One region of the Bradyrhizobium sp. 172 genome, then DNA from elsewhere that is predicted to be linked to it. Evidence: predicted binding sites of a transcription regulator. Region 1 holds the regulator's gene; each other region holds the start of a gene.

Region 1 (5,891 bases):
GCGGTGCGCGCGCTGCTCGCTCTGATCCCCGGACTGGCAGCCGGCTTCGCCATCAAGAAATGGTCGGCCGCCGCCGCGCTGGTCGCCGCTGCGTTCTACCTGCTGCTGTCGGGCGCGGAGGTCGCCACGCAAAGGTCGTTCTTCATGACGGCGGTGGTGCTGATCGCGGTGATGGTCGATCGCCGCGCCATCACCTTCCGCACGCTTGCTGTGGCTGCGCTGATCGTGCTGGCGGTCGCGCCGGAAGCGCTGGTGCATCCGAGTTTTCAGATGTCGTTTGCGGCAACGCTCGGCTTGGTCGCACTGGTGCAAATCGGCATGCCCAATTTGTTTGCCTCGCCGGACAATTCGGCGACTGCGCGCATTGCGACTGGGGTGGGCGCGAGATTGCGATGCTGTTCATGGCTTCGCTGATTGCGGGACTTGCGACCACGCCCTATGCCGCCTTTCATTTCCACCGTGTCACGCCGTTCGGCGTGCTCGCCAATCTCGGCGCGATGCCCGTGGTCTCTGCGCTGGTGATGCCGGCGGGGCTGTTGGGGCTGCTTGCTGCGCCGTTCGGGCTGGACAGCGTGTTCTGGTGGCTGATGGGGATTGGCATCGAGTGGATGGTCGCGGTCTCGCGCTGGGTCGCGGCCTTGCCGGGCGCGGTGGGCCGCATCCCGGCGTTCGGGATCGCGCCGCTGATCGCGGCGAGCCTGGGAATCATTGTGCTCGGCTTGTTGCGCACGCCGCTGCGCTGGTCCGGCGCCCTGGTGCTGCTGGCAGCGATCCTCTGGGGACTGTCGGCGCGGCAGCCCGACATCCTGATTGCCGGGGATGGCGCGAGCGTCGCGGTGCGGGGCAGGGACGGATATCTGCACCTGATCAGGACGAACAAGGACGGCTTTCTGCTCAAGGAATGGCTCGCTGCCGACGCCGATCCGCGCGATGCGGGCAGAGCCTCGCTTGCCGATGGCGTGTCCTGCGACGAATCCGGCTGCGTGACGCCACTGGCCGACGGGAGGCTGGTCGCGCTGGCACTGCGCGTCGACGCTCTCGCAGACGATTGCAGTCGGGCCGCCCTGGTGGTGACGACTCGTCCCGCGCCGCCCGATTGCGCGGCGATGGTGGTCGATCGGCAGCGGCTCGCCAGCCAGAGCGCGCTGGCGCTGACGCAGCGTGGTGACGGTTTTGTGGTTCAGGCAGTGAGGGCGAGAGGCACGAGCCGCCCCTGGTTGCCGGCCGGCGCCGGCGAGGGTGATTTCGACGGCAGCCTCGCGCCAAAGTCGACCGCGCCTCGCATCAAGGACGCAACGCCGGCGGACACCGACCTGCAAGCCGACGATTGATCTGATGGTGCGGAGCAACGCAGTGGTTCGGTGCGTCCGTTCGGATTCGCGGGGCGCAAACCACACCATCTCGCCGGCCACGGCCGGCGATGGCGATTCAATCCTGACCTCCGACCTCGTAGCCGGAGGGCGGCTCTGTCAGCCGATCGGCAGGTGCGTGACGGTCGGCTGCCTGTCGGCGGTGATCTGCGCCTTGTGCTCGCGCTCGGTGACCGACTGAGTCACCGGCAGTTGCAGCACCGTCGCGCGCTGGCCTTCGACGAGCTGCGTCACCAGCACGTATTTGCCGTCGGGGAATTCGATCGCATCATGATGGCGGTCGGGAACGTGCGGATCGATCTTGCCGAACTTGCCGACGCGGGAATTGATGGTGCGCGTCCAGATCCAGCGATTGTCGTAGCGGACGTCGTCGGCGAAGGCGAGCTCCGTCCCCGGCAGCAGGCAGACGGCGACGGACGGATCGGCTGCAGAGGCGAAGCCGCGCGTCGAGGTGCCGCGGAAGCTTGTCGTGACGATCGTCTCGCCGACTTCGGCGGGGCGCGACGCGACGGCATGTAGGCTGTAGTCACACATCGGGTGCTCCTCATGCTGGGATAGCAACCCGCGTCTCTTATCGAGGCGCAGGCCTCTATCAGAGTGGAAGCACGAACGCTGTGCTTGGTTGTGGGCAAATCTGCGGCTGGCTTCCGCAAGCCGCGATCACATTATCTTTCCCGAATTCAATAGGAACAAAGCTCGCCGCGATGCATTCGGGAGGCGCGTACGCGAACATTGCCAACTTGGCTGCAACGGCCGAACTTGACCGCTGGTCGCTGTTTCCTCGAACAACCGAGCCGCGAAGCGGTGCTGCTTGAAGCGGTGCTGCTTCGTCGGCGTGGCGAGGAGCCAGCGTTGGAGGAGGGGCCGGATAGTCTGTGCAGAACCAGAAAGGCTATCCAGCCGGAGCGGACGATGATCCGCTCCAATCTCTGACCGGCGATGCCGATCGGAAGCGCGCGAGGCGCCAAGCACCTCCGGCATGAAGTGCTTCCGATATGAAGTACTGCCGATAGAAAGGACTCCCGGTATCAGTACTTCCGGTAAAGCCCGATCAGCTTGCCCTGAATCTTCACCCGGTTGGGCGGCAGGATGCGGACCTCATAGGCCGCGTTGGCGGGCTCGAGCGCGATCGAGGCGCCGCGACGGCGGAAGCGCTTCAGCGTCGCTTCCTCGTCGTCGATCAGCGCCACCACGATGTCGCCGGTATCGGCGCTCTCGTTGCGCTGGATCAGGGCCATGTCGCCGTCGAGAATGCCGGCTTCGACCATCGAGTCGCCGCGCACTTCCAGCGCGTAATGCTCGCCCGAGCCGAGCATGTCAGGCGGTACGCTGATAGTATGGCTGCGGGTCTGCAACGCCTCGATCGGCGTGCCGGCCGCGATGCGGCCCATCACCGGCACCGCGACGGGACGTTCGCCCTCGTCAGCGGGCAGGCTCGCGCTCGCACGCACCTTGCCGAGATTGCCCTCGATGACGCTCGGCGTGAAGCCGCGGCGGCTGCCAGCGGCTGCCTGGAGCTCCGGCAGCTTGATGACTTCAATCGCACGGGCGCGGTTGGGCAGGCGTCGGATGAAGCCACGCTCCTCGAGCGCCGTGATCAGGCGATGGATGCCCGACTTCGAGCGCAGATCGAGCGCATCCTTCATCTCGTCGAAGGAGGGCGGCACGCCGCTTTCCTTCAGACGTTCACTGATGAACCGCAGAAGCTCGTATTGTTTGCGCGTTAACATCTCGACCAAAGTCCCCCGGTTGATGTCGTCCGATTCCGAGACGCTGAATTCGGCCATAAGCCGCTGCATGCTCGAAACAAATCATGAACAGACACTATATGTTCGATACATGTTCCGCAACTGCTTAATTTACCGTGAACAGAGCAAAGTGCGCGGAACGCGCGTTGCGGGGGCGCTCAGACGGGGAGCCGCAACACTTCGCAAGCCGTGCCGGCTTCGGCCTTCGGCGCGAATGGTGCGCGGACGAGAAGTACCTGTGCTGCAGCGAGATTCGCAAGCAGCGAAGAGTCCTGATGATTGACGGGAACAACGACGCGTGTGCCATCGTCACGCTCCTCAAGATGCGCGCGCAGATAGTCCTCGCGCTGGTCGTTGGCGCCGACGTCGCGGCCGAGCACGGCGCGTTCACGGCGATGGTGAATCACTGAACGGCCCGACAGGGCGCGAATCAGCGGCACCATGAACAGGAAAGCGCACACGTAGGACGATACGGGATTGCCCGGCAGGCCGATCACACCCATTGCGCCGAGTCGCCCGTGCATCATCGGCTTGCCTGGCCGCATCGCGATCTTCCAGAACGCCATCGCGATGCCTTCGTCCCGCAGTGCCTGCTGGACCAGATCGTGGTCGCCGACCGATGCGCCGCCGGTCGTGATCAGGACGTCGGCGCCGCTCTCGCGGGCGCGGCGGATGCCGGCGGTGGTGGCCTCGAGCGTGTCGGCGGCAATACCGAGGTCGATGGTCTCGGCGCCCTCGCTGCGGGCGAGCGCGTGCAGGGCGTAGCCGTTGGAATAGACGATCTGGCCGTGGCCGGGCGTGGTGCCCGGCATCACCAGCTCGTCGCCGGTGGCGAGAATCGCGACCTTCGGACGCCTGACAACGGCAAGGTGCGGATGATTCATCCCGGCGGCGAGCGCGAGGTCTCGCTCGGTCAGACGGCTTCCCTTGCGCAGGAGCACGTCGCCCTCGCGGAAATCGACGCCGGCGGGGCGGATGTGCCGGCCGGCGATCGCGGCTTCCTTGATCGTGATGCGCTTGCCGGCGGCGACCGTGTCCTCCTGGATCACGACGGCGTCCGCGCCAAAGGGAATGACGCCGCCGGTGAAGATCCGCACGGCCTCGCCGGCTCCGACCGTCCCCTCGAACGGTCGGCCCGCTGCGACTTCGCCGATGACGGTGAGCTCCGAATCGATCGTCGCGGCGTCGGCCGCGCGCACCGCGTAGCCGTCCATCGCCGACATCGCTTGCGGCGGCTGCGTGCGCCGCGCCACGACGTCACGCGCGAGCACGCGATGGTAGGCCTCGTCGAGGGAAATCATTTCTTCCGGCAGCGGCTCTGCACCCGCCAGCACCGCGGCAAGCGCGTCAGAAACCGGCATCAAGGCCACGGCGAAAACTCCTGCTCGGCACGTTCGGGCGAATGTTCCGCACGTCTTCTAGCCGAGCGCAGGCGCAGAGGCAAAAGCGGCTGAGCAGGCACAGTCATCCCGCCCCTTCACATTGTTCCGGAAGGCAGGATCAAGCGCGTCGCGGCATGATCCGAAGGAGGTCACAGATCGGCAGGAGAGTGGTCATGGAAGCGACGAAAATCATGGCAAGGCGAGAACGCGCCATGGCCTGAATCGATCAGCTCCCTGCCTGCCCGGGAGTTACGTCGGGCGCCTTGGATCCCTGATCCTTGTCGGGCAGCGGGTCGGCTTGGGATTTCAGGTCGGCGGCCTTGCTCACAAGCTTGGCGGAAAGGTCCGAATCTGAAGTTGTCCTCGCGAATTCAAGAAGAAGAGAGGCCTGCTTGGTGAGGTAGGTTTTGCCCAGCACGATGATGCATCCGTCCGTAGAAGTCCCAACGGACTCTAAGAGTCCGGAAGGCGGTATTCCGTTCCCGGAACTCTGTATAAAAATGTACAAAGTGATCCGGTTCCTCAATTTTTCAAAATTGGTCCGTCGGGCCGTGCCGTCGTGGGTTTCGCGACAACGGACCGTCGTCAAATGCCCAATGCCTTCAATGCGTTCCCGACGTCACGCGGCGAGGTCACATGCACCGCCGTCAAGCCGCGCGCGCGCGCTCCCTCGATGTTTTCGGCAAGATCGTCGAAGAACACGATGCGCCCGGCGGGCACGCCGATCGCCGCAACGACGTGGTCGAAGGCCTCCGCATCCGGTTTGCGCAGGCCGATGCTGGACGACAAATACAGCTCGCGGAAATGGCCGAGGAGGTCGGCATATTCCCTCGAGAAATGGTCCACGTGCGGCCGGTTGGTGTTGGAGAAAGCATAGAGCGGCATCTGTTTCGCTGCGCGCGGCAGCAGCTCGGCGATGTCAGGCATTTCGCCGGCGAAAATCGCGTTCCAGCCTTCCAGGAACTGCGCATCCGAAATGCCGATTCCGAGCGAGGCTCGCAATGAGGCGAAATAGTCCTCATCGCTGATCTTCCCCATCTCGTGCAACCGATAGGCTTCGCTGTCCCGCACATAGCGCGCGACGATGGCTTCGGGCTTGCAGCCGGCATGTCCCGCCCAGCAGGCGATCGCCTTGGAGAAATCGATATCGAGCACGACGCGGCCGAGATCGAACAGGAGCGCATCCGCGCTGCCGGGAGAGAGCGATGTCACCTGCGTCCTTTCACTCAGTATCGATACGGCTCGTGGTCGAACAGCGGAAACGCGCTGAACACACTCGGCGCGTTGGTTGCGGTCGCCTGGTGCAGGCAGGATTTGTTGACCTCGGCGAACGAGGTCGCACCCAAGAGGCCGAGGCAGCGCAGCACTTCGTCCTCGAGCAGTTCCAGCAT
Region 2 (5,891 bases), 3.1 Mb from region 1:
GCTTCAACAGCCCGGTGCAGGGCCTCGGCAATGTCATCCTCACGCCGCATATCGGCGGCTCGACCGAGGAGGCGCAGGAGCGCATCGGCGGCGAGGTGGCGCGCAAGCTGGTCGACTTTTTCATCACCGGATCGACCACGGGCGCGGTGAATTTTCCGGAAGTGCAGCTGCATCTGCGTCCCTCCGGCGCGCGCTTCAGCCACGTCCATCGCAACGTGCCCGGCATGCTGCGCCGGCTCAACGAGGTCTTCCTCCAGCGCGACATCAACATCGCTGCGCAGTATCTGGAGACCTCCGGCGACCTCGGTTACGTCGTGCTCGATGCCGACCTCGGCGGCCAGGATTCAGGCGCGCTGCTCCAGCAGATCCGCGCCCTCGACGGCACCGTCGGCGCGCGGCTGGTGTTTGAGCACTAGCACTGCATTGACGAGCGGCCGCAGGGCGCCTTGAATGCGGCCTGCTGACATAACGAACAGAAACTCAGGGGGAAACGATGGCGCAAATCCATGTGAAGCTGTGCGCATTGCTGGTGGGCGCAGCGGGCGCGCTGGGCGCGAATTCCGCTTCAGCGGTGACGCTGACTGAGGATGCGGACACTGTCTGCAAGGGCCTCGTCGGCGGCGCTGACGCCGTGAAGGTGGATTCGGCGACGTTGCTGGCGCCGTCGCAACTGGCCGTCGCCGAACGCGGCCCGACGCCGTCGGGGCGCGTCACGCCCGCCAATCCCGGCTTCTGCAAGGTGCTCGGCCACATCGATCCCACCGATCCCAAGGCGCCGCCGATCAAGTTTCAGGTCAATTTGCCCGTCGAATGGAACGGCCGTTCGCTGCAATATGGCGGCGGCGGATTCAATGGCGTGCTGATCACGGGCCTGGCGCTGCCGCCGGCCTATCCCTTCGACAAGCCGTCGCCGCTCGCGCGCGGCTTCGTCACCTACGGCACCGATTCCGGTCACGAGTCCAAGCCGGGCGAGCCGCCGCAGCTGTTCGCGCTCAACGACGAAGCCTTCGAGAATTTCGCCCATCGCGCCTACAAGAAGGTGCGCGATGCCGCCGTCGCGCTGATGCAGCGCGCTTACGGCAAGGCGCCGGAGAAAATGTACTTCATGGGGTCGTCCGAAGGCGGCCGCGAAGGCCTCACCATGGCGCAGCGCTACCCTGATGATTTCGACGGCATCTTTGCTCGCGTGCCCGTCATCAACTGGGTCGGCCTGCAGCATGCCGGCACGCGTTCGGGGCTCGTGACCATGGGTGATGGCTGGATCAATCCGGCGCAGGTGAAGCTAGTCGGCGATGCCGTGCGGGCCGCTTGCGACAAGGCCGACGGCTCCGATGACGCGCTGGTGCAAGATCCCGTTTCCTGCAAGGCGGCCTTCAAGGTGGAGACGCTGCGTTGCGCGAGCGGCAAGACGGGCGATCAGTGCCTCACCGACGCACAGATCAAGGCGATCGAGACCTTGCATGCGACCTACAAATTCCCGTTCGCGCTCGCCAATGGCCTCGACGATTATCCGGGCTGGGGCGTGTCGGGCGAGGACACGCCGGCGGTCGGCCCGACCGGCGGCTGGGTCGCGTGGTGGCTTGGCACGGCGCCTCCCGCGCAGCCGCCCGCGCCCAATAATGGCATCGCCTGGATCTACGGCGCCGGCGGCATCCAATACGTGTTCGCGCGCGATCCCAAGCTCGACGTGACGACGTATAAGCCCGAAGCGCACAAGGCGCGGCTGCTCGAGGTCTCCAGCCTGATGGATTCCACCGACCCCGACCTCAGCCGCTTCCGCGCTCGCGGCGGCCGGCTGATCATGCTCGAACATATGGCGGACTACGCGCAAAGCCCCTATGCCGGCATCCGCTATTTCGAGAACGTCGAACGCAAGGTCGGCAAAGCCGAGACGGCCGAGTTCGCGCGGCTCTACACCGCGCCAGGGGTCGACCATGTCGGCTCCGGCGCGCCGGCCAATGTCGACATGCTGAGCGTGCTGGTCGACTGGGTCGAAAAGGGCAGGGCGCCCGGCGATCTGGAAGTTACCGAGCAGAAGGTCGAGGCGCCGTCGTTTGCGACGCTTCGCGCGCTGCCGCTGTGCCGCTGGCCGGCCTGGCCGCACTACAAGAGCGGCCCAGTGACGGAGGCGTCGAGCTTCATGTGCGCGCCGTAGCAGGCGCGCCACTTCGGAGCGTCACCCGGTGGCCATTGCCTGCGCGCCGCCGAGCAGCTGCGCGTTAAGCCGGCCGCCGGAGAACAGCATGTCGTCAAGCGCCTCGTCGATATCGGCCGAGATCACGGTGTTGCCGCCGTCCCGCGCGATGCTTCCTTGCGCCAGCCGCCGCATCAGCTCCTTGATGAAGGCGCAACTCGTGCCCTCGCTGCGTCGGGCAGCCTCCGCGATCACGGCCCCCTCGAGCGGCAATCCCCTGCCGTAGAGCCGGACCAGCTTGCCGCGGCCGGTCTCGTCTGGCAGCGGCACTTCGATGGCTTGATCGATGCGGCCGGGGCGACCCGCGAGAGCTCCCTCGAGGTCCTCCGGCCGGTTGGTGGTCAGGACGAACAGGATGTCGGCGTCTTCCTTCAGCCCGTCCATCTCGTTGAGCAGCTTGTTCAGCATGGATTCCTCACACGGCCCCATGTCATCGCGGTCGCGGGCGATGAGATCGACATCCTCGATCACCACCATCGACGGCTGGAGCAACCGTGCCAGGCTCATATAGGCGCCGAGCAGACCGATCTGCTCGGCCGTGATGATCAGCGTCGTATGCCCGGGCAAATGCGTTGCGAGATAACGGATCGTGTGGGTCTTGCCAGTGCCCGGCGGCCCGTACAGCAAGATGCCTTTGCGTGTCGATTGACCCAGCCGGCGCAATTGGTCTCGGGTGTTGACGAAGGTCAGAACGTTGCGATCGAGCAGCCGCAGGGTCTGCTCCGGCAGGATCACCTCGTCGCGCGCGACCTGCGGCAAGCGATGCACCGTGATGCCGCGCGAGCGACCGCGATAGTCGGAATCGGCATCGAGCGACAGGATCTTGCCGCGATAGGTCCGCGCAGCCTGTACGGCTTCTTCCAATTCACTGAAGCATTGCTGGACGAGAGCCGCGCCTGCGGAACCTGAGGGTACCAGGATTTCGATCCGAATTCCGGGCTCGCGACTGTATTCGCGGTGTGCGCAGAGCAAAACCGCATAGCGGAGATGATCCTGCTCACACAGCCACAGCCCGTTATCCAGACACTTGACCGGGCTCTTCTCGCCTACGTCGACGTCGGAATATTGCAGCGGGGCAATCGCGATCGCATAGCGGCCCTCCTTGAGCAGTCGTGGAATCGACAGCGTTTCGTAGCGCTGCTCCTCGTTCAGTCCCACCAGCCGGATGGCCTTGCCGAAGAGCCGGTCGACGGCGGCCTGGAGATCGACCCGCATGTGGCCGGGAAATTGGCGGATCGTGGTCACGAGTTTGCTGCGCGCAGTGCTGGCAAGGTGCCAATCGAGAATGTCGCATGCAAAGTCGAAATTCTCCTCTCGCTCGTTCGAGGGCTCATCCGCCGCACGCATGCATTCGCTGCACAGCCAGACCGTGCGGCTGCCGATACGAACGTCGGTCTGTCCCTCAGGCTTGCCACAGAGTTCGCAAGGACTCTTGACCGCCTCTAGCGTGACCTGCAGTTGGTGGCCGGCCAATTCGATGGATTGTTGCGCAGATTTGAAAAGGGCTTCGGCAACCGATTGCGGGTAAGGTCCGCAAACCGCTTTTTCCTTCTGCTCGATCTGGGTGATCAGCGCGGTCGCTTCACGGTCTGATTTGCCGAAAACCTGCCGAAGCAGATCCATCACGAATTGGTCCGGCGTATCATCGTCATTATGAATTATGAGCTGGGTCGGCTGGTTCTCGCCACGCATACTGTTCATCACGAAAGGCCTCCGGGACAATCTATGATTGAATAGAACGAATAGAGAACATAAAGGGAAGCGGCCGTCAAGCGTGACGGCGGCGGCTAATTGCGATTGGTGGGTGAGGTCCTGGTGCGCCGGGGCGGCCCTGTTCCTCGACGACTGCCGCGGCACATGTCCAGCTGCCGTCCTTTGACAATCTGATCCGCCTCGATTATCTATTTCGCATGCGAAATAAAGACGAGGGCGCGAGACACCATCGGTTGATCTACCTGTTGAGCGTGGCGCAGCGGCGCGTGCAGCGCTGGATGGCGGCGCAGCCTTCGAGCGAGGTCACGCCGGCGCAAGCGGGGCTGCTGTTCATCCTCGGCAAGCAGAACGGCGTCCTGATGGGTGAGGTGGGCGCGGCGCTCGACATGGGGCCGGCCGGCATCTCGGGGCTGGTCGACCGTACGGCGGCGGCTAAACTGGTCGAGCGGCGCGCGGATCACGAGGATGGTCGCGCCTGGCGCGTCTGGCTGACGCCGAAGGGGCGGACGGCACTGGCGCAGGCGAAGGCCAGCGCGGCACGGGTCAACGCGGCGTTGACGGACGGATTCACCAGTGCGGAGATCGATATCGTCGCGCGCTGGCTGACCAGCATTCAGGACAAGTTTCCAAGACAGCTTTCAACAGAGCTTTCTAGAGATCCATAGGAATAGAGGAGAGACCCATGACCGAGCACGTCCGGATCCGGAACGACGGCGGAATTCTCACGCTCACGCTGGCACGCCCCGACAAGAAGAATGCGCTGACGGATGCGATGTACGGCAAGCTCGCCGATGCCATCGAATCAGCCGAGCACGATCCGTCGGTCCGCGTGATCCTGATCCGCGGCGAAGGCGACATGTTTACCGCCGGCAACGATGTCGGCGAGTTCGCGGCGGTCGCGGCGGGCAAGTCGGAAGGAAGCCGCAACGTCGTGCGCTTCATCCAGTCGCTGGCGCGCTGCTCCCGGCCCTTGGTGGCCGCGGTGCAGGGCCGCGCCGTCGGCGTCGGCACCACGATGCTGCTGCATTGCGACCTCGTCGTGCTTGCCGCCAACGCGCAATTGTCGACGCCCTTCGTCAGCCTCGCACTGGTGCCGGAAGCAGCTTCCAGCCTGCTGATGCCGGCGCGCATCGGCTATGCGCGGGCCTACGAGATGTTCGCGCTGGGCGAGACGGTGCCGGCCAAATCCGCGCTGGAATGGGGGCTCGCCAACCGCGTCGTGCCGCTCGACAAGCTCGATGCCGAGGCGCTCGCGCTGGCGCAGCGTCTTGCCCGTCAGCCGGCCGGCGCACTCACCGCCACCAAGAAGCTGATGCGCAACGGCGAGACGCTGGTCGCGCAGATGAATGCCGAAGGCGAGCAGTTCGGGCTGCGCCTGCGCACCGCTGAGGCGCGCGAGGCCTTCACGGCGTTCGCGGAACGCCGCCCGCCGGATTTCACCAAGGTTGCGTGATATCCGGGACTGCGCTGAGGCTCGTCGGGCCGGAAACTCACGCCCATTCGATTAAAACCTTAACGGAACATTGGCATGTCGCGGGCAAGGTGGCGCTCGAAAGAATAGGCCCCCGACCCAGGCCCCCGACACCATGGCAATGTTTAAGAAATCGGTAAGTTCGCTCCTTCTGACCTTGATGGCCCTGCTGGCTGCGGGTGCGCTGGCCTCCACGGCGATCCAGATGGTTGGGGCGTTCGGCCGCTATAGCGACAGCCTCGAGACCGCGCGGCTTGCCGCGGCCGACAAGGCGATCTTCCATGGCGTGCTGGCGCTGCGCAACAATCGCGGCGATGCCCAGAGCGCGATCCTCGGCGAGGATGATCCGCGAGCAAAACTCGAGGCGGCGGAGAAGGCCGAGCAGGGCGGCTATGACGCCATCGGCGCCGCGCTCGCCACCGTCGATTTCGCCCGCCGCGACGAACTCGCTGGCACATTGAAGCAGGGCTGGAGCGCCGCCGCGCCGCAGTTCCAGCTGTTCTACGACGAGGC
Region 3 (5,891 bases), 2.2 Mb from region 1:
GCAGCGCCTTGCGCAGCAGGTCGACGGCAGCGAGCGTTTCCAGTGTCGGCACGTCGCCGGCGCAGGCCATCACGACATCGGGCTCGCCATTCGCATCTTCCGTGCCGGCCCAGCTCCAGATGCCGATGCCGGCGGCGCAATGCGTGGCTGCCTCCTGCATCGACAGCCATTGCGGCGCCGGCTGCTTGCCAGCGACGATGACGTTGATGCGGTCATAGGTGCGCAGGCAGTGATCGGCGATCCACAGCAGCGTGTTGGCATCCGGCGGGAAGTAGATGCGGACGATGTCGGCCTTCTTGTTGGCGACGAGATCGACGAAACCGGGATCCTGATGGCTGAAGCCGTTGTGGTCCTGACGCCAGACATGCGAGGTGAGCAGATAGTTGAGCGAGGCGATCGGTCGCCGCCACGGCAGATGCCGGGTCACCTTCAGCCATTTGGCGTGCTGGTTGAACATGGAATCCACGATGTGGATGAACGCCTCGTAGCAGGAGAAGAAGCCGTGCCGGCCCGTGAGCAGGTAACCCTCTAACCAGCCCTGGCAGAGATGCTCGCTCAGGACTTCCATCACGCGTCCGTCCTGGGCGAGATGCACGTCGTAAGGTTTTGTCGGCTCCATCCAGACGCGTTCGGTGGCCTCGAACACCGCATCGAGCCGGTTCGACGCAGTCTCGTCCGGGCCCATGATGCGGAAGTTGCGGGCATCGGCGTTGAGGCGGATGACGTCGCGCAGGAATTTCCCGAGCTCGCGGGTTGCCTCCGCCACGACGCCGCCCGGCTGCGCTACTTCGACGGCGAAACTGCGGAAGTCCGGCAGCTTCAGCTCCTTCTTCAGAAGGCCGCCATTGGCGTGCGGATTGGCGCCCATGCGGCGATTGGCTTCGGGCGCGAGCGCCTGGAGCTCGGCAATGAGCGCGCCGTTCGCGTCGAACAGCTTTTCCGGCTCGTAGCTGCGCATCCAGTCTTCGAGAATCTTCAGATGCGCCGGGTTCTCGCGACAGTTCGCGACGGGCACCTGATGCGCCCGCCAAAAGCCCTCCACCTTCTTGCCGTCGACTTCCTTGGGGCCGGTCCAGCCCTTCGGGCTGCGCAGCACGATCATCGGCCAGCGCGGGCGTTCGACGCTCTTGCGGCCGTCGCGGGCGTGCTGCTGGATCGACCGGATGCTGACGAGCGCGACGTCGAGCGCGTCTGCCATGGCCCGGTGCATCAATTTGGGATCGTCGCCCTCGACGAACAGCGGCTCGTGGCCGAGCCCGCGGAAGAGATCGCGGATCTCGTCGTCGCGCATCCGGCCGAGCACGGTCGGATTGGCAATCTTGTAACCGTTGAGATGCAGGATCGGCAGCACCGCGCCGTCATGCGCAGGATTGAGGAATTTGTTGGAGTGCCAGGACGCGGCGAGCGGGCCGGTCTCGGCCTCGCCGTCACCGACGACACAGGCGACGATCAGGTCGGGATTGTCGAAGGCCGCGCCATAGGCATGCACCAGCGCGTAACCGAGCTCACCGCCTTCGTGGATCGAGCCCGGCGTTTCCGGCGCCGCGTGACTCGGGATGCCGCCGGGGAAGGAGAATTGCCTGAACAGCTTGCGCAACCCCTCGGTATCGCGCGCGATATCGGGATAGAGCTCGCTGTAGCTGCCTTCGAGATAGGTGTTGGCGACCATGCCGGGGCCGCCGTGCCCGGGACCGCAGACATAGATCACGTTCAGGTCCAGCGCGCGGATGACGCGGTTGAGATGGGCATAAATGAAGTTCAAACCGGGCGTCGTGCCCCAATGGCCGAGCAAACGCGGCTTGATGTGCTCGGGCCGTAAGGGCTCGCGCAGCAGCGGATTGTCGAGGAGATAGATTTGCCCGACGGAGAGATAGTTCGCGGCGCGCCAATAGCGGTCGAGCAGTTCGAGGTTGCTGCTCGCTGCGGCCAATTGTTGTTGATTTGTCATGTTCTTGCCGACCTTCACCCAACGATCGTCATCAACCATGTTCCGCGACGATCGATCCCTCCCGTGATCAAACGGAATCGTGGTCACGCTGGTGTTGCGTGAAATCAAAAACCCCCGCCCGAAATTTGGGCAGCTCTACTGTGCATGGGGTTGTTTTCACGTTTTTTGTTTGTGTTCTTGATTTGTTCCTTTGACATGCTATCTTGGCTTCATGAGTCCAGCATCCTCTCATGCTCTCAAGCACCCGCCGGTCACGGCGCCCTCCGAGCCGGCGGGTGCGCCTTCTGACTTCCCTGAGCTGGCGGTCGCCATCGACCGCCAGCGCAGGCGAGGCCGGGGCGCGCAGTCCAACGCCAGCGGCCGGTTTGAGGCCGAGGCGCGCGTCGCATTCGACGATGGCTGGCAGAGCCTTGAAGAACTGCCCCCGTTCAAGACCACGGTCGGGATCGACACCTCGCGCAAGGTGATCACCCGCAACGAATCTCCCGACATCGGCTTCGATCGTTCGATCAATCCCTACCGCGGTTGCGAGCACGGCTGCGTCTATTGCTTCGCGCGGCCGACGCATGCCTATCTCGGCCTGTCGCCGGGGCTCGACTTTGAGTCGAAGCTGTTCGTGAAGCCCGAGGCGCCGGCGTTGCTCGAGAAGGAGCTTGCGGCGCCGGGCTACGAGCCGCGGATGATCGCGATCGGCACCAACACCGATCCCTATCAGCCGATCGAGCGCGAGCGCAAAATCATGCGCGGCATTCTGGAGGTGCTGGAGCGCGCCGGCCATCCCGTCGGGATCGTCACCAAGTCGGCGCTGGTCGTGCGCGACATCGACATTCTCGCGCGAATGGCCAAACGCAACCTCGCCAAGGTCGGGATCTCCGTGACCTCGCTCGATCCGAAACTAGCGCGCACCATGGAGCCGCGGGCGTCCACGCCGCCGAAGCGGCTGGAGGCACTGAAGCAGCTTTCCGAGGCTGGCATTCCGACCACCGTCATGGTCGCGCCCGTGATCCCCGCGCTGAACGATTCCGAGATCGAGCGCATCCTGGATGCCGCCGCCCATGCCGGCGTCAAGGAGGCCTCCTACGTGTTGCTGCGGTTGCCGCTCGAGGTGCGCGATCTCTTTCGGGAATGGCTGATGGCGAACTATCCGGACCGGTATCGCCACGTCTTCACGCTGATCCGCGACATGCGCGGCGGCCGTGACTACGATGCGAAATGGGGCGAGCGCATGAAGGGCACCGGCCCGATGGCCTGGACCATCGGCCGCCGCTTCGAGATCGCTTGCGACAGGGTCGGGCTGAACAAACGGCGCGCCAAGCTGACGACGGATCATTTTGCCAAGCCGAAGCGGAACGGCGATCAGCTCAGCCTGTTCTGAGGGACGAAGTGAGAGAGGCGTCTATGAGTAAGGAACCGCCAGCTCCTATCCCGCGGCTGACCGTCATCACGCTGGGCGTGAACGACATCCGCGCCAGCATTGCCTTTTACGACGCGCTCGGTTTCTCGCGCCGGCTCAAGGTAACCGGCGAGACCGTTGCGTTCTATGACACCGGCGGTCCGGTGCTCGCGTTGTTTCCCTGGGATCAACTCGCGGTCGACGCCAAATTGCCTGATCATCCGAGGCCATCGACGTTCCGCGGCATGACGCTCGCCTGGAATTGCCGCGCGCGTGAGGAGGTGGATGCGGTGCTGGTCTTCGCCGTCAGCAAGGGAGCCGCGTTGCTGAAGGCAGCACATGAGACCGACTACGGCGGCTATTCCGGCTATTTCGCCGATCCTGACGGCCATCCCTGGGAGGTCGTGGTCGCGCCCGGCATCGACGTCGGCGAGGACCGGCGGGTGCATCTGGCGGAATAGGGCGGCTGGCTTGAATAACGGGAATTGTTCGAGGTTCCCGATTGCGCAGGCCATGCCGCTTGCGCACGATCCCGGCCATGATTCGGGATCAATCCGCCAAGAAGCCGGCCAAAGGCGCGCCCAAAAAGGCTGCGCCTAAGAACGAGAAGGCTGCGCCTGAGAACAAGAAAGCTGCGCCCAAAAAAATCGCCAAGGCGCTGGCCGGCACAAAGAGCGCCATCATCGTTGCCCCAAGCTTCCGCCGTGAGCGCGCGCTGATCAAGTGCGGCGTTTGGCCGGTAGCGGGCTGCGATGAGGCGGGCCGGGGGCCACTGGCCGGTCCGGTGGTGGCGGCGGCGGTGATTCTCGATCCCGACCGCATCCCGCGCGGCATCGACGATTCCAAGCGCCTGACGGCCGAGGAGCGCGAAAGGCTGTTCGGCAAGATCTGCGCGACCGCCCAGGTCTCGGTGGCCGTCGCCTCGCGCTCCCGCATCGACCGCGACAACATCCTGCGCGCCTCGCTGTGGGCGCTGAAGCGCGCCGTGGTGGCGCTGCCCCAGCAGCCGCGGCACGTCTTCGTCGACGGCCGCGACCGGCTCGACACGGAATGCGATTGCGAGGCCGTGATCGGCGGCGACGGCATCGTCCTGTCGATCGCAGCGGCCTCGATCATCGCCAAGGTAACGCGGGACCGCCTGATGTGCGCGTTGGCGCAGGACTGTCCCGGCTACGGTTTCGAGCAGCATAAGGGCTACGCCGTGCCCGAGCACCTCGACGCGCTCAACCGCCTCGGTCCCACCGTCCACCACCGCAGCTTCTTCGCCCCCGTCGCCGCCGCACGCGCCAAGCACATGCCCTGGACGGTCGAGCCGGCGCAGGATCTGTTTGCGGTGACCGAGATCCAGCTGCAGGTGGACGCGAGCCTGGAAGTCGACGCGTCGGCAAATCTCTAGACGAGACTCAGTTGCCACGACGCGTCACGCCCTTTATCAAAACAGTCGTGAGCGAATAGGGCCGGCTTCACGGGTTGGCTGCATCTTTCGGACGTTACATGCGGTTTACCTCCCTGGTCATCGAGCTCATTCGCGCGCGGCCGCGGCTGATCGTCTGGATCGCCGTGCTGCTCCAGGCCGCGATGTGGCTGTTCGTGGCGCTCGTGTTTTATCGCAGCCCGCCCGGCAGTCTCGCGACCCTGCTGGCCTTCGGCCGCGAATACCAGGTCGGCACCGATCTCGGGCCGCCCTTGCCGGTCTGGCTCGCCGACATCGCCTATCGCGCTGCCGGCGGCCACCTGTTCGGTGTCTACGTGCTGGCCGAACTCTGCGGGATCGCGACGTTGATCACGCTCTATCATCTGTCCCGCGCGGTGGTCGGCCCCCAGCAGGCAGTGCTGGCCGTGCTGCTGACCATGACGCTGCTGGCCTTCTCCTCGCCCACACTCGACTTCGGCCCTCTGGTGCTGGCGCGACCGCTCTGGGCGCTGCTGCTGCTGCATTCCTGGCAGATCATCGGACAGCGCCGCGGCAACGCCTGGTTTGCCTGGTCGATCGAGGCCGGCCTCTTGCTGTTGACGACGCCGGCTGCGATCTTCCTGCTGCTGCTGATCGTCGTCTTCGCGCTCGCAACCGCGGACGGCCGCCGCACGTTGCGTGCCTTCGACCCGCTGTTTGCGCTGGTGGTCGTCGCCGTGCTGGCATTGCCCTATGCCGTCTGGCTGACGCGCGCCGAGGCGCTCGTCCTGCCGGCCCTGCCTGAGGTCGCCCAGCTCAATGCCCGTGCGCTGCACGCGGCCTGGCTGCTCGGGGGGCTCCTGCTCGGTGCGGCGGCGATCCCGGCGCTGACCGTCCTCAACACCGGCCTGTTCGTGCCCAAGAGCGAGGAGGCGCCGATCATCTACCGCCCGCCGGTCGAGCCGCTCGCACGTAATTTCGTCTATTTCTTCGCGCTGGCGCCGGCGCTCGGCGCGGTGCTGATCTCCGGCCTGCTGGGCCTCGACGCCGTCGTCGGCGGCGCCGGCGTCGTGCTGGTGTTGTCGGGGCTTGCCGTGGTCGTGGGGGCCGGCGATCTCATCGCGATGCGCCGCGCGAGGATGCTGCGGATGGTCTGG

What was found. Region 1 encodes LexA, which represses DNA repair genes until DNA is damaged. Its sites were predicted from a motif close to TGTTCNNNNTGTGTTCNG; they were not measured.
Region 2: a site for LexA is predicted at 3,929-3,946, ahead of IVB07_RS03060 (ATP-dependent Clp protease adaptor ClpS). Genes of this name have one in related genera too.
Region 3: a site for LexA is predicted at 2,121-2,138, ahead of IVB07_RS28730 (PA0069 family radical SAM protein). Genes of this name have one in related genera too.

What each region holds. Positions count from the first base shown of each region.
Region 1 covers NZ_CP064701.1:3,786,358-3,792,248, forward strand. Annotated here, with positions in the region: partial or broken gene IVB07_RS18280 (ComEC/Rec2 family competence protein) at 1-1,331, shown strand, start outside; gene IVB07_RS18285 (hypothetical protein) at 1,470-1,904, opposite strand; gene lexA (transcriptional repressor LexA) at 2,399-3,100, opposite strand; gene glp (gephyrin-like molybdotransferase Glp) at 3,277-4,488, opposite strand; gene IVB07_RS18300 (hypothetical protein) at 4,727-4,918, opposite strand; gene IVB07_RS18305 (HAD family phosphatase) at 5,086-5,712, opposite strand; gene IVB07_RS18310 (alpha-hydroxy acid oxidase) at 5,727-5,891, opposite strand, start outside.
Region 2 covers NZ_CP064701.1:670,538-676,428, forward strand. Annotated here, with positions in the region: gene serA (phosphoglycerate dehydrogenase) at 1-416, shown strand, start outside; gene IVB07_RS03055 (tannase/feruloyl esterase family alpha/beta hydrolase) at 494-2,155, shown strand; gene IVB07_RS03060 (ATP-dependent Clp protease adaptor ClpS) at 2,177-3,895, opposite strand; gene IVB07_RS03065 (MarR family winged helix-turn-helix transcriptional regulator) at 4,105-4,572, shown strand; gene IVB07_RS03070 (enoyl-CoA hydratase) at 4,590-5,360, shown strand; gene IVB07_RS03075 (methyl-accepting chemotaxis protein) at 5,494-5,891, shown strand, end outside.
Region 3 covers NZ_CP064701.1:5,973,755-5,979,645, reverse strand. Annotated here, with positions in the region: gene IVB07_RS28735 (phosphoketolase family protein) at 1-1,948, opposite strand, end outside; gene IVB07_RS28730 (PA0069 family radical SAM protein) at 2,160-3,323, shown strand; gene IVB07_RS28725 (VOC family protein) at 3,347-3,802, shown strand; gene IVB07_RS28720 (ribonuclease HII) at 3,880-4,737, shown strand; gene IVB07_RS28715 (glycosyltransferase family 39 protein) at 4,836-5,891, shown strand, end outside.